4 regions of the Streptomyces sp. NPDC051218 genome follow, and region 2 is predicted to be linked to each of the others. Evidence: riboswitches for the same ligand, from Rfam matches in the RefSeq annotation. Region 2 holds a riboswitch; each other region holds the start of a gene.

What was found. A riboswitch is a leader RNA that binds a small molecule or an ion and turns the genes downstream of it on or off. The one in region 2 is predicted to bind cyclic di-AMP.
Positions count from the first base shown of each region.
Region 1: it holds a riboswitch for cyclic di-AMP, as region 2 does, so the genes downstream of both, ACIBCK_RS14085 (transglycosylase family protein) here and ACIBCK_RS13150 (M23 family metallopeptidase) in region 2, are expected to answer to the same signal.
Region 3: it holds a riboswitch for cyclic di-AMP, as region 2 does, so the genes downstream of both, ACIBCK_RS26950 (NlpC/P60 family protein) here and ACIBCK_RS13150 (M23 family metallopeptidase) in region 2, are expected to answer to the same signal.
Region 4: it holds a riboswitch for cyclic di-AMP, as region 2 does, so the genes downstream of both, ACIBCK_RS10535 (transglycosylase SLT domain-containing protein) here and ACIBCK_RS13150 (M23 family metallopeptidase) in region 2, are expected to answer to the same signal.

Region 1 is NZ_JBITEU010000004.1:108,374-111,574, reverse strand. It holds gene ACIBCK_RS14095 (cytochrome P450) at 1-444, shown strand, start outside; gene ACIBCK_RS14090 (transglycosylase family protein) at 581-1,585, shown strand; cyclic di-AMP (ydaO/yuaA leader) riboswitch at 1,768-1,961, shown strand; gene ACIBCK_RS14085 (transglycosylase family protein) at 1,965-2,669, shown strand; gene eno (phosphopyruvate hydratase) at 2,897-3,201, shown strand, end outside.
Region 2 is NZ_JBITEU010000003.1:487,362-490,562, forward strand. It holds gene ACIBCK_RS13145 (GntR family transcriptional regulator) at 109-795, opposite strand; gene ACIBCK_RS13150 (M23 family metallopeptidase) at 1,009-1,812, opposite strand; cyclic di-AMP (ydaO/yuaA leader) riboswitch at 1,825-1,987, opposite strand; gene ACIBCK_RS13155 (pitrilysin family protein) at 2,208-3,201, opposite strand, start outside.
Region 3 is NZ_JBITEU010000009.1:250,671-253,871, forward strand. It holds gene ACIBCK_RS26945 (hypothetical protein) at 3-356, shown strand; gene ACIBCK_RS26950 (NlpC/P60 family protein) at 438-1,640, opposite strand; cyclic di-AMP (ydaO/yuaA leader) riboswitch at 1,648-1,805, opposite strand; gene pcrA (DNA helicase PcrA) at 2,049-3,201, shown strand, end outside.
Region 4 is NZ_JBITEU010000002.1:907,859-911,059, reverse strand. It holds gene ACIBCK_RS10540 (hypothetical protein) at 410-601, shown strand; cyclic di-AMP (ydaO/yuaA leader) riboswitch at 1,307-1,461, shown strand; gene ACIBCK_RS10535 (transglycosylase SLT domain-containing protein) at 1,467-2,192, shown strand; gene ACIBCK_RS10530 (carbohydrate ABC transporter permease) at 2,288-3,139, opposite strand; gene ACIBCK_RS10525 (carbohydrate ABC transporter permease) at 3,136-3,201, opposite strand, start outside.

The sequences.
Region 1 (3,201 bases), on a different contig from region 2:
CTCCTGGAGACCGGCCTCGAAGAGCTCCTCCGCTTCGACGGTCCCGTCGAACTCGCCACGTGGCGGTTCGCCACCGAGCCGCTGACGATCGGCGGGGAGGACATCGCCGCCGGCGACCCCGTCCTGGTCGTCCTCGCCGCCGCCGACCGCGACCCCGAGCGATTCGCTCAGCCGGACACGCTGGACCTCTCCCGCCGCGACAACCAACACCTCGGCTACGGCCATGGCATTCATTACTGTCTCGGCGCGCCCCTCGCCAGGCTCGAGGGTCAGGCCGCGCTCGCGACGCTCCTGCGCCGCCTCCCTGACCTGCGCCTTGCGGCAGAACCTGGTGATTTGAGGTGGCGCGGCGGGCTCATCATGCGCGGACTGCGCACGCTGCCCGTGGAGTTCACACCCGCACAGAAGAGCAAAGATTCGGCACCTGGAACGACGTTTAGCTGACGAACCGTCAGGACTGTGACTTTCACGTGATCTCCGCTGCATCGACTTGTGACAAGCGTTCGACTGCCGCTACGTTCACCGACGACTCGGCATCCCGTGCCGCAGTCGTCGCTCCAGTCACGCGAAAGGCAACCGCATGCTCTCCGGCAATGGTCGTCACCGACGCCCCCGCCAGGCCCCGGCCCTGATCGTCGCGGCAGGAGTCGCAGGATCGGCCATCGCCATCCCGCTGCTCGGAGCCACCAGCGCGAGCGCGGCGGACACCGCCACGTGGGACAAGCTCGCGGAGTGCGAGAGCGGCGCGTCCTGGAGCGCGGACGCGGGCAACGGTTACTACGGAGGGCTCCAGCTCTCCCAGCAGACCTGGGAGGACTACGGCGGCCTCGACTTCGCGCCGAGCGCCGACCAGGCCAGCCGCTCGCAGCAGATATCCGTCGCCGAGAAGGTCCTCGACGACCAGGGGCCCGAGGCCTGGCCGAGCTGCGCGCCGATCGCCGGCCTCACCCAGGACGGTGCGGCCGCCGACGTCGACCCGGGTGCCCCGATCACGACGATCCCCGCGGACCCCTCTGACCCCTCCGGCTCCGACTACTCTGACGGGTCGTCGGAATCGCCGGAGTCGTCGAAGCCGTCGGACACGAAGGACTCCGGCGATTCGCCCGAGCCGAGTACGTCACCGAGCGGGTCGGCCGACTCCTCGGACAGCGCCGAGCCGTCCGAGAAGCCCGCCGCCGACGACGCGTCACGAGACAAGAATCACGACGAAGACGGCAAGGCGGATAACTCGCCCGAGTCGGGACACACGGACAAGTCCGGCCCCGACGATGAGACTTCGCCCGCCCCCACCCCCTCCACCGGCGAGGGCGAAGGCCGCCACCGCGGCGACAGCGCGGACGACAAGCCGTCCGCCGACGCCCCTCGCGAGGGCTCGGGCCGGCACGCCTCCCGTGGCGACGAGCGCAAGGAGGACGGCTCCGAGGGGACGTACACGGTCCGCTCCGGAGACAACCTCTGGACCATCGCCGACGAGCACGACGTGCAGGGCGGGTGGGCCGGTCTGTACGCCGAGAACGAGCAGTCGGTCGGCTCCGACCCCGATCTCATCCTGCCCGGTCAGAGCCTCGATTTGGGCGAAAAGTAGGGGTAGTTGGCGAGTCGCTTTGCGCTCGTTGTCCCAATTGGCGCAAGTGAGACATGGGTCTCAGAAGCCCTGATCGTCTTTGAAATTCCGGCGATCGCATGACTACGGTCGTGACCGCTCGCCACAGCGGGCCCCGCCGGTCGGTACGCCGAGTCCTGCCAACGGCCGTTCGGGAACAGTCGTCGCGTCATGCGCCGTAGGCAGGAGCGGGGGACCCAAGGTTTGCGCCGGGCCCGGCCGTTGAACGCCTCGCGAGAGCGAGGCGGGCAGACGGACGGGAACGGCTAGGGGTTAAGTCGCACTCAGGAAGTGCGGCCGGGCAACTTCATCGGCCCGAACCCGACAGCTCACCTCGCAGGCGTCGGTGAGGGGATCACTCATGCTGTTTTCCAGCAAGGGCAAGCACCGCCGCGCGTCCAAGGCCACTCGCGTCGCCACGCTCGCCGGTGTCACCGGCGTCGCCGTCGCCGCCCCGCTGATGGCGGCCGGCTCGGCCTCCGCCGCGACCAACTCCGAGTGGGACGCCGTCGCCCAGTGCGAGTCCGGCGGCAACTGGTCCATCAACACCGGCAACGGCTACACGGGCGGCCTGCAGTTCTCGTCGTCCACCTGGTCCGCGTACGGCGGCACGAAGTACGCGCCCACCGCCGACAAGGCCTCCAAGGCCCAGCAGATCGAGATCGGCGAGAAGGTCCTCGCGGGCCAGGGCAAGGGTGCCTGGCCGAGCTGCGGCGTCGGCCTCTCCAGCGCCTCCAACGAGGGTGGCGGTGCGCAGGAGAGCGCCCCGCAGCAGACCCAGGAGCAGCCCAAGAGCCAGCCCACGCCGCAGACCGAGCAGCCGCAGCAGGCCGCTCCCAAGGCCGAGGCTCCGAAGACCGAGTCCAAGAAGACCGTCGAGACCCCGACCGGCGAGACGGTCAAGAAGGGCGACGGCGAGTACAAGGTCAAGAAGGGTGACACCCTCTCCAAGATCGCCGATGCCAAGGACGTCAAGGGCGGCTGGCACAAGGTGTACAAGCTCAACGGCGACATCATCGACAACGCCGACATGATCTACCCGGGCCAGCAGCTCCACCTCAGCTAGGCAGTAGCCGCTGTTCCCGGCCCCGCCCCCACGGGTCCACCCCGCCCCGGTGCGCGTATCCCCCGTACGCACCGGGGCGGGGTATGTTTGTTCCGTTCGTAAACATTTCGCTCTCGGTTTGTCCACAGGACGGTCGCTCGGCTGGCTGTTGCCCGGGAGCCGGTTAGGCTCGTGTCCGCGAGGCCAACGCCTCGCGTACCCGCGTCACATCCCAGAAGGAGATGCTCGTGCCGTCCATCGACGTCGTCGTAGCCCGGGAAATCCTGGACTCCCGAGGCAACCCCACGGTCGAGGTCGAGGTCGGCCTCGACGACGGCAGCACGGGTCGTGCCGCCGTTCCGTCCGGTGCGTCCACCGGTGCTTTCGAGGCCATCGAACTCCGTGACGGTGACCCCAACCGTTACCAGGGCAAGGGCGTGGAGAAGGCCGTCCTCGCCGTCATCGAGCAGATCGGCCCGGAGCTCGTCGGGTACGACGCCACCGAGCAGCGCCTGATCGACCAGGCGATGTTCGACCTCGACGCCACCGACAA
Region 2 (3,201 bases):
CCGAAATAGGGGTGGGCCCTTCAGTGTTTTCTTTCCGCTATTCGGGCAGCAGAAATAATGCCCCGCCCAATAGCACTTCTATGCACTTCTTTGTATACGGCGCCTTTGTTAAAGGCGCAGACCCGCTGTGTTTACGGAAGGTTGCGAACCCCTCACGCCGGAGAGCTGGCGCACGAACCGCGGCCGGTGCGCGGCTGCCGTCCGCTCCGTGTGCTGCGCGGTGAGCGCACGGGCCCGCTCCGCGTCCCCGCGGGCGACCGCGTCGACTATCGCGGCGTGCTCCGCCCAGGCCTCCGCGGGGGCGGCCGACGCCTCGACCACGTACATCCAGGCGATCTTGTGCCGGAGCTGGGTGAGCAGTGCCGTGAGGCCGGGGCTGCCGGACGCCTGGGCGAGCGTCTCGTGGAACCAGCCGCCCAGGGAACGCAGATCCTCGCTCCGGCCGCGCCTCGATCGCTCCTGGCCGAGCCTGACGAGGCCGCGCAGGACCTTCAGGTGCGCCTCCGTGCGGCGCTGTGCGGCGCGGGCCGCGCCCAGCGGCTCCAGGAGCGCGCGGACCTCCAGGAGGTCGGCAGCGTCCTGTTCGGTGGGCTCGGCGACACACGCGCCCGCGTGCCGGCGCGTGACGACGAAGCCCTCGGCCTCCAGGGTGCGCAGGGCCTCACGGACGGGGACGCGGGAGACCCCGTAGCGGCGCGCGAGCAGTTCCTCGGTGAGCCGGCCGCCCCGTTCGTAGACACCGGAGACGATGTCGTCCCGGATGGCCGTGCATACCGAGTGCGCGGGAATGCGCATGACTGACCTCCGCCTTAATCCCCGCGAAACGCGGTCTGTCGACGCCTGTTCGGCGACTCTATTGCAGAGCCGCCGAATTTCCGATGGTCGGCCGAAATCCGGGGATACTTTTGGCCAACGGAGATACGGGAACGGCGAAAGCCCCGGCTCTCGACGAGCCGGGGCTTTCGGTGAATCAGGTGCGCTTCGTGCGACCGCCTTGGATCTCCGGGATCAGACGTTGACGCCGTGCGAGCGGAGGTACGAGACGGGGTCGATGTCCGTGCCGTAGTCCGCGCCGGTGCGGGCCTCGAAGTGGAGGTGCGGGCCGCTGGAGTTGCCGGTGGAGCCGGAGAGGCCGATCTGCTGGCCCGGAGTGACCGCCTGGCCGACCGTGACACCGAGGGACGACATGTGGCCGTACTGGGTGTACGTGCCGTCGTTCATCTTGATGACCACGTTGTTGCCGTAGGCGCCGCCCCAGCCGGCCTCGACGACGGTGCCGGAGCCGACCGCGTGGACCGAGGTGCCGGACGCGGCGTGGAAGTCGACGCCGGTGTGACTGCCGGAGGACCACATGGCGCCACCGGTCTGGTAACCCGTGGAGATGGACGAGCCGGTGATCGGCGACACGTAGCTGTTGAGGCGCTTGCGCTCGGCCTCGCGCGCGGCACGCTCCTTGGCCTCGCGCTCCTTCTTGGCCTTGGCCTTCGCCTCGGCCTCGGCCTTGCGCTTGGCCTCCTCGGCCTTCTTCTTGGCGGCCTCTTCGGCCTTCTTGGCCGCTGCGGCGTCGTCGGCGGCCTGCTGCTGGGCAGCGGCCTGCGCGTCGACGCTCTGGGCGAGCGAGTCGCCCACGGAGATCGCCTGGGTGAGGCCGGTGTGCTGGGGAGTCACCGCGTCGTCGGCGGCGAGCGCCGGAGCGGCCAGGCCTCCGATGACACCGGTGGTGGTGAGGGCGGCGACGCCCGCCACGTTCGCGGTCGTACGCGTGAGGCGGCTCGGGCGACGGTGCTTCCCGGTGGCACGGGTGAACGCCATGAAGCGGCTGATCCTTTCCTTCCTTCTCGCCTACCGGGTTAGCTGACGGGTTCGGAGCAGGAAGGTCTCCTACGAGTCCCTCACCTCACGGCGAGGTTCCCGATTCACCCCAAGGGACATGTGGGTCCCCGGCTCCCCTGGCTCGCGCCGTACGGGGACTCGGCGATGACTGTCCGGTGCCGCGGGCGCGGCGTACTGCATGACGAACAGCCGGACCAGACGCTAAGCGGGTCATCTTTCAAACGACAAACGGATCAGAGCTTTTGTAGCGCACGCCACAGGTCAGACACGTAACCTCCATACTAATTCGGACATATGAGGACCCCAGCAGCGTTTTCCCGCCACTGGGGTCCCGATATGTCCTGACTATCACTCAGTTCAGGCGCACCCCGCACTCACCCCGTGACCACACTCACTTCACCGATGCCGAGCGCCCTGACGGGCTCCTCGATCTGCGACGCGTCTCCCACGAGCACCGTCACCAGACGGTCCACGGGGAAGGCGCTCACCACGGCGGCGGTGGCCTCCACGGTGCCGGTCTCGGCCAACTGGCGGTACAGCTGGGCCTGGAAGTCGTCCGGCAGGTGCTGCTCGACCTGGTCGGCGAGGGTGGCCGCGACGGACGCCGCCATCTCGTACTTGAGCGGGGCGACGCCCACCAGGTTCTGCACGGCGACGTCGCGCTCGGCGTCCGTGAGGCCGTCGGCGGCGAGGGTGCGCAGGACCTTCCACAGGTCGTCGAGGGCCGGGCCGGTGGACTCGGTGTCCACGGAGCCGCTGATGGCGAGCATCGCCGCGCCGCTGCCGTCCGGAGCGGAACGCAGGACCTGGGCGAACGACCGTACGCCGTAGGTGTATCCCTTCTCCTCGCGCAGGACGCGGTCCAGGCGTGAGGTGAGGGTGCCGCCCAGGCAGTACGTGCCGAGCACCTGCGCGGGCCACACGCGGTCGTGCCGGTCCGGGCCCACGCGGCCGATGAGCAACTGCGTCTGGACGGCTCCCGGGCGGTCCACGATGACGACACGTCCGGTGTCGTCCGCGGTCACCGGGGGCACCGGACGCGGCTCGGCGGTGCCACCCGTCCAGGCGCCGATGGTGTCGGCGAGGACGGCGTCCAGGTCGACGCCGGTCAGGTCGCCCACGATCACGGCGGTCGCCGTCGCGGGACGCACGTGCTTCTCGTAGAAGGTGCGCACCGCGGCCGAGTCGATGGCCGTGACCGTCTCCTCGGTGCCCTGGCGGGGGCGCGACATGCGGGAGGTCGCCGGGAAGAGCTGCCGGGACAGCTCCTTGGCGGCGCGGCGCCCCGGGTTCGCGGCCTCGTGCGGGATCTCGTCCAGGCGGTTGCGTACGAGGCGTTCGATCTCGCTGTCCGCGAAGGCGGGAGCA
Region 3 (3,201 bases), on a different contig from region 2:
CCATGGACGTTCTCACCCATCTCTTCGTCGGCCTGCACATCATCGGCATCGCCTCCCTCCTGGGCGGCTTCCTCACCCAGATGAAGCAGATGGGCCAAGGCACGGCCCGCTTCAGCCCCGCGATGCTGCACGGCGCGCTCACGATGCTCGTCACGGGCGTGATCCTGGTGGGCCTGAACCAGGCGGACGACAACCCCGTCAACAACATCAAGATCGGCATCAAGATGGCCGTCCTGATCGTGATCCTCGCGCTGGTCTACGTGAAGCGCGACGAGGAGAAGGTGGACAAGGGGATGTTCGGCGCCGTCGGGTTGCTGACCGTCGTGAACATCTTCATCGCGGTCCTGTGGACCTGACGCCACCGACGAGAAACGGCCCTCCACGCGCGCGTGGAGGGCCGTTTCTCGTGAGGGTGTGACGGAGCGAGGGTGTGCCGGTTACGCGGGGCGGACCACGCTGTGGATCGGCATGTAGTAGATCGACTCGACGCGGACGTTCGCACCCGGCTTCGGGGCGTGGATCATCTTGCCGTCGCCGATGTAGATCCCCACGTGGCTGATGTCGTCGTAGAAGAAGACCAGGTCACCCGGCTTGGCATCGGCGGTCTTCACGGTCGAGCCGACCTTCACCTGGTCCCACGTCGTACGCGGCAGGGAGATCCCCGCGGCCTTCCACGCGTCCTGGGTGAGCCCGGAGCAGTCGTAGGAGTCGGGGCCTGTGGCGCCCCACACGTACGGCTTGCCGATCTGGGCCTCGGCGAAGTTGATCACCTTCGCGGCCTTCGTCGCGTAACCGCTGTCCGTGTCACCGGAGCCCGCGCCGGAGCCGGTGCCCGAGCCCGTGTCCGAACCGGAGCCCGCGTCAGGGGTCTCCTTGTCCTTCTCGCGCTCCTTGGCCGCGGCCTCTTCCGCCGCCTTGCGCTTGGCCTCCGCCTCGGCCTCCTGCTTGCGGGCCAGCTCGGCGGCCTTGCGCTTGGCCTCTTCTTCCTTCTTCTTCTCGATCGCCGCGAGCCGCGCCTTCTCCTCGGCCGTCAGATCCGAGAGCAGCGTGCGCGCCTGGCCCAGCTTCTTCTGGACGGTCTTCTTGCTCGTCTTGAGCTCGTCCCGCGAGTCGCTCAGCGTCTCCAGGCTCTCGGCTGCCTTCGTACGCTGCTTCGTCGCCGAGGCCTGCTGCGTCTGGTAGTCGTCGACCGCCTTCTTCTGGCGCGCGGTCAGCCGGTCCGACAGGTGGTTCTGGGCGAAGTACCCCTGCGGGTCTTCGGCGAGCATCATCGTGGCGGTGTCGGAGACCCCGCCGGTGCGGTACTGGGCCGCGGCGAACGTGCCCAGCTCCTGGCGGGCCTCGTTCAGCTTGTCGGTGCGCTCGGCCACATCGTCGAGAAGGGTGTCGACCTTCTTGCGCTGCTTGTCGGTGCGCTCCTTGACCGAGTTGTACTTCTGGGTGGCCACACCCGCCTGCTGGTAGAGGTCGTCGACCTTCTTCTGCACCTCTTCGAGGCTGGGCTTCCCGGGCGCGGACGGTGCCGCCTGCGCGCTCTGCGACAGGAGGGCCACGGAGGTCAGGGCCGCCGTCGTGATGCCGAGGGCGGGGGCGGTGCGTAGGCCGGCAATGCGGGTCCGCGGCTTGCGGTGCGACGCCAAGGGAGGCGACTCCTTCCGTAGACCGCCTACCGGGTTAGCTGTCGGGTTCGGGCGGGTGGTTCCGGAAGGTTGCCCTACAGTCCCGTACTTCGTACGGGACCGATTCACCCCAAGTTCATCGTGGGTCCCCGGCTCCGAGGAGATCGAACTCGGCGGAGGCCACCCGTTCCCGGCGGGGTTCGCCGGTGGGAGTACGAGCAGCCCGCGGAGCACGCTAGCCAACTCGTGTGGCCCGTGTGAAGGTTGATGTTCGATATGCCCGATACGTTTTCGTTACTTTACGAAGCTCTTGACGCGCGCACGTCGTGCCGAAGCGGAGAGTTACCGTCCGCGAGCGGGGCGTAAGCGGAGTGACGTGACCGGAACCCGGGGCGGGTTGTCAGTGGGGCCGCCTAGACTCGGGAGGCGATGAGCAGCCTCTTTGATGACAGCTTCCTGGCGGACCTCCAGCCCTCGCGGGCCTCGGAGGGGGAGCCCCCGCCGCCGCCCGAGGACAGTGCGCCGGAATCCGTTCCGCATGATCTGTTCGACGGGAAGTTCGACGCGCCCGTGCCCCGGGACGCGCACTACCGCGGCGGCGCCCCCCGCCCCGTGCTGGACCCGGCCGCCCTGCTCGACGGGCTGAACGAGAACCAGCGCGCGGCCGTCGTGCACGCGGACTCCCCGCTGCTCATCGTCGCGGGCGCCGGCTCCGGCAAGACCCGGGTCCTGACGCACCGCATCGCGTATCTCCTGGCCGAGCGGCACGTGCACCCGGGACAGATCCTGGCGATCACGTTCACGAACAAGGCCGCGGGCGAGATGAAGGAGCGCGTCGAGCAGCTCGTCGGGCCGCGGGCCAACGCGATGTGGGTGTCGACGTTCCACAGCGCGTGTGTCCGCATCCTGCGCCGCGAGTCGAAGAAGCTCGGCTTCACCTCGTCCTTCTCGATCTACGACGCCGCGGACTCCAAGCGGCTGATGGCGCTGGTCTGCCGCGATCTGGACATCGACCCGAAGAAGTTCCCGCCGAAGTCCTTCAGCGCCAAGATCTCGAACCTGAAGAACGAGCTGATCGACGAGGAGGCCTTCGCCGGGCAGGCCGCCGACGGCTTCGAGAAGACGCTCGCCCAGGCGTACGCGATGTACCAGTCGCGACTGCGCGAGGCGAACGCCCTCGACTTCGACGACCTGATCATGACGACGGTCCACATGTTCCGCGCGTTCCCGGACGTCGCCGAGCACTACCGCCGCCGCTTCCGCCACGTGATGGTCGACGAGTACCAGGACACCAATCACGCCCAGTACGCCCTGGTGCGCGAGCTGGTCGGCCCCTCCGGAGGCGAGGGGGACGACCCCGCCGAGCTGTGTGTCGTGGGTGACGCGGACCAGTCGATCTACGCCTTCCGCGGCGCGACGATCCGCAACATCCTCCAGTTCGAGGAGGACTACCCGAACGCGACGACGATCCTCCTGGAGCAGAACTACCGCTCCACGCAGACGATCCTGACCGCGGCCAACGCCGTCATCGAGCGCAACGAAAGCCGCCGCCCCAAGAACCTGTGGACCAACGCGGGCGCGG
Region 4 (3,201 bases), on a different contig from region 2:
AGCGTCCGTCGGCCACCGCCTCGATGTGCAACCGGCCCTGTCGAAGCCCTGCCTGGCCGGTCGCTCCGAGCCCAACCGTGGGGCCAGGCCGCGCGGGACGCCAACCATGCTGCGCCGGGCGGGAGTTCGGTAGCCGCGTCGACGTGCCACTGGATCGCGGGAAGCGTCACTCCGAGCCCGTACAGCAACGGGACGTGGGCGGCTTCGGGACGCAACTCGATCCGCGTGCTGCCGAACTCAGGCTCCCCGTAACGCGAATAGGCCCGCAGCACTGAGGTCGTCATCGCCTCAGCTCCCCTGCTCGGAATGGCATTGAGCGAGGGCGCTCAGGGCTTCGGAGGAACCTGCATCACACGCCTGATCATGACCGCCCCAGGCCCACCTCAACCTCACAGATAGGGTCGAGCGCATGACATCCGAACGGCCCCATACGCCGGCCATGGCATTCCTGGACTCCCAGGAGATCACCACGACGGACTGCCGCCGGTGCGGAACCCAGGTGTCGGGCGTCAACGGCCGCTACGCGTGCGGGGTGTGCGGGTGGGTCAACAACTGGACCGAGGGCCACAACGAACTACCCAGCGGAGACAGCGACATCTAGCACCGCGCCCGCTTCCGGCCCCAGGTTTCGTTTACGCCCTCGGACGCAAACCCACAACCGGCCTATTTATTGGACCCGTTGACCGCTCTTGGAGACCACATCGCCTGGCTCAGCGACAACGCCGATAGCGAACTCCTCGAAAGCGGACCACCTCGAACTCCTCGCGCGCGTGCCGCAATCGCCCTCCCTGCAAGTGCCAGATACCGAAAGGGTTTTGTTCTGCCGCGCCATCTCTCGGGCTGACGAGGAAGTCATCCTGGCCCGGGACACCACCTTCATCGACCCCACCGATGAACAAAATGCCCCTTTTGCACAGAACATCACCCACACTCCGTGTCCATCTTGCCCGCATAAATTACCTCTACACACCGTTAATGACGCAAATAAAGCCTGTCCCGTATTGCGCAGCCCTAGCACGAAATGGCGCGATCCAAACCGCGCGCGACTCCCCTCCCACCCCTCTCCCATTCAGTGGAATAGGTCACATCGACCGCCCAGGGTCCGAGGGAGACAGATCGGCGCGCTTTCGTTCTCCGCAAAGAAAGTTGGGGCTATTCGATCATTGGAGGAGCGCGGTCCCTCTCGGCGAGGGCGGGACTCTCGCATTCCCTAATTGAATTCCGCCCTTGTTCCGTCCGGCCTTTCTCGCTTAACGTCACCTCAATCCGGATGGAACGCCGAATCCTGCCGCTGTCCGGAAACCCTTCCCATCAATCACTGACGCTCGGCAGGAGCGGGGGACCCAGGTAAGCCGCCGATCCGCATTGCGGAACGGCTAGGGGTGAAGTCGCACGTGCTGTGCGACCGGACATCTCCCGTCCGAACCCGACAGCTCACCTCGTAGGCGACGGAGAGGAATTTCGTCATGCCTGCAAAGGGTAAGCACCGCCGTCCCAAGTCCAGCTCGCTCAGCCGGGGCTTCGCCGCCGCGGGCACGGGTGGGGCCGTGCTCGTACTCCCGGTTCTCGGCGCGACCGCCGCCACCGCCGCGCCGGCTGACGCGGCCGCGAAGCCCGCCGCCGCCCCGAAGACCTACGTCGTCTCCGCGGGCGACACCCTCTCCAAGATCGTCCGCGAGCACTCGCTGAGCGGCGGCTGGAAGAAGCTGTACCAGGACAACCGTGACGCCCTCGGTGGCAACCCGGCCCTGATCCACCCCGGCCTCAAGCTCACCCTCGGCGAGAAGGCCCCCGCCGAGCGAGCGGACCGCTCCGAGCGCAAGGACGCGTCCGCCGCCGAGCCCGCCTCCGCCCCGGCGAAGAAGGCGTACACGAACGACCTCGACGGGTGGATCAAGGAATCGCTCGACATCATGGCCCAGCGCGGCATCCCCGGCTCGTACGAGGGCATCCACCGCAACATCATGCGCGAGTCCTCCGGCAACCCGCTGGCCACCAACAACTGGGACGTCAACGCTGCCGCAGGCACCCCGTCCAAGGGGCTCCTGCAGGTCATCGCGCCCACGTTCGACGCCTACCACGTGCCCGGCACCTCGCTGGACAGCTTCGACCCGGTCGCCAACATCACCGCCGCGTGCAACTACGCGGCCGACCGGTACGGCTCGATCGACAACGTGAACGGCCCGTACTAGGCCGCACGGCCGCGTATCCGGCCCCTCGCCCTTCTTCCGCTCTGAGCCCCGGCCCGCCAGGTGTCCGGGGCTCAGGCCTGCACGATGCGGTGGTGTCAGTCGTCGATGCCCGAGCGTTCCACCCCCGCCACGATCCACCGCTGGAAGAAGAGAAACACCACGAGCAACGGCACGATCGACACGGCGGCCGCGATGAAGAGTTCGTGCAGTCTGATCACCTGCGATGTGGTGAACGACGACAGAGCCACCTGCACCGTCCACGCGTCACGGTCCTGGCCGATGACCAGCGGCCACAGGAACGAGTTCCACGCGCCGATGAAGACGATCGTGCCCACCGCCGCGAACACCGGCCTGGAGTTGGGCACGACCACCCGCCAGTACGTGCGCCAGTAACCGAGCCCGTCGACACGCGCCGCGTCCTCCAACTCCCGTGGGAATCCGAGGAAGTACTGCCGGAAGATGAAGCACGCGAACGCGGAGAACAGGGTCGGGACGATCAGACCGCGCAGCGTCGACACCCAGCCGAGCGAGGACACCAGGACGAACGTCGGCACGAAGGTGACGGAGGCCGGGACCATCAGGGTGCCGAGGATCGCGTAGAACACCTTGTTCGCGTGGCGGTACGGGATGCGGGCCAGGCCGTAGCCGGCGAGTGAGGCCAGCAGCAGCGTGCCGAGCGTCGTCGCGACCGCGATGAGCGAGGAGTTGAGCAGAGAGCGGGCGAACGGTACCGACGTGTCGTCGAAGAGTTCCTCGATGTTTCCCCACCGCAGTGTGGAGGGGAAGAAGGTCCACTCGGGCGATGTGATGTCGCTCTCGGACGAGAGGCCGTTGCGCACGAGGAGGTAGAAGGGGATCAGGAACAGCAACGCCAGCGCGATGAGCAGCGAGAGCCGCAGCGCGCGTCCCGCCCTGACCCTCGCGTCGTTCCTCGAGTGGTCTCTCATTCCGCCTCCTTCCTGCCGAGCCCGAACCACTTCGCCTGACCTACCGTCACCACCGCGATGAT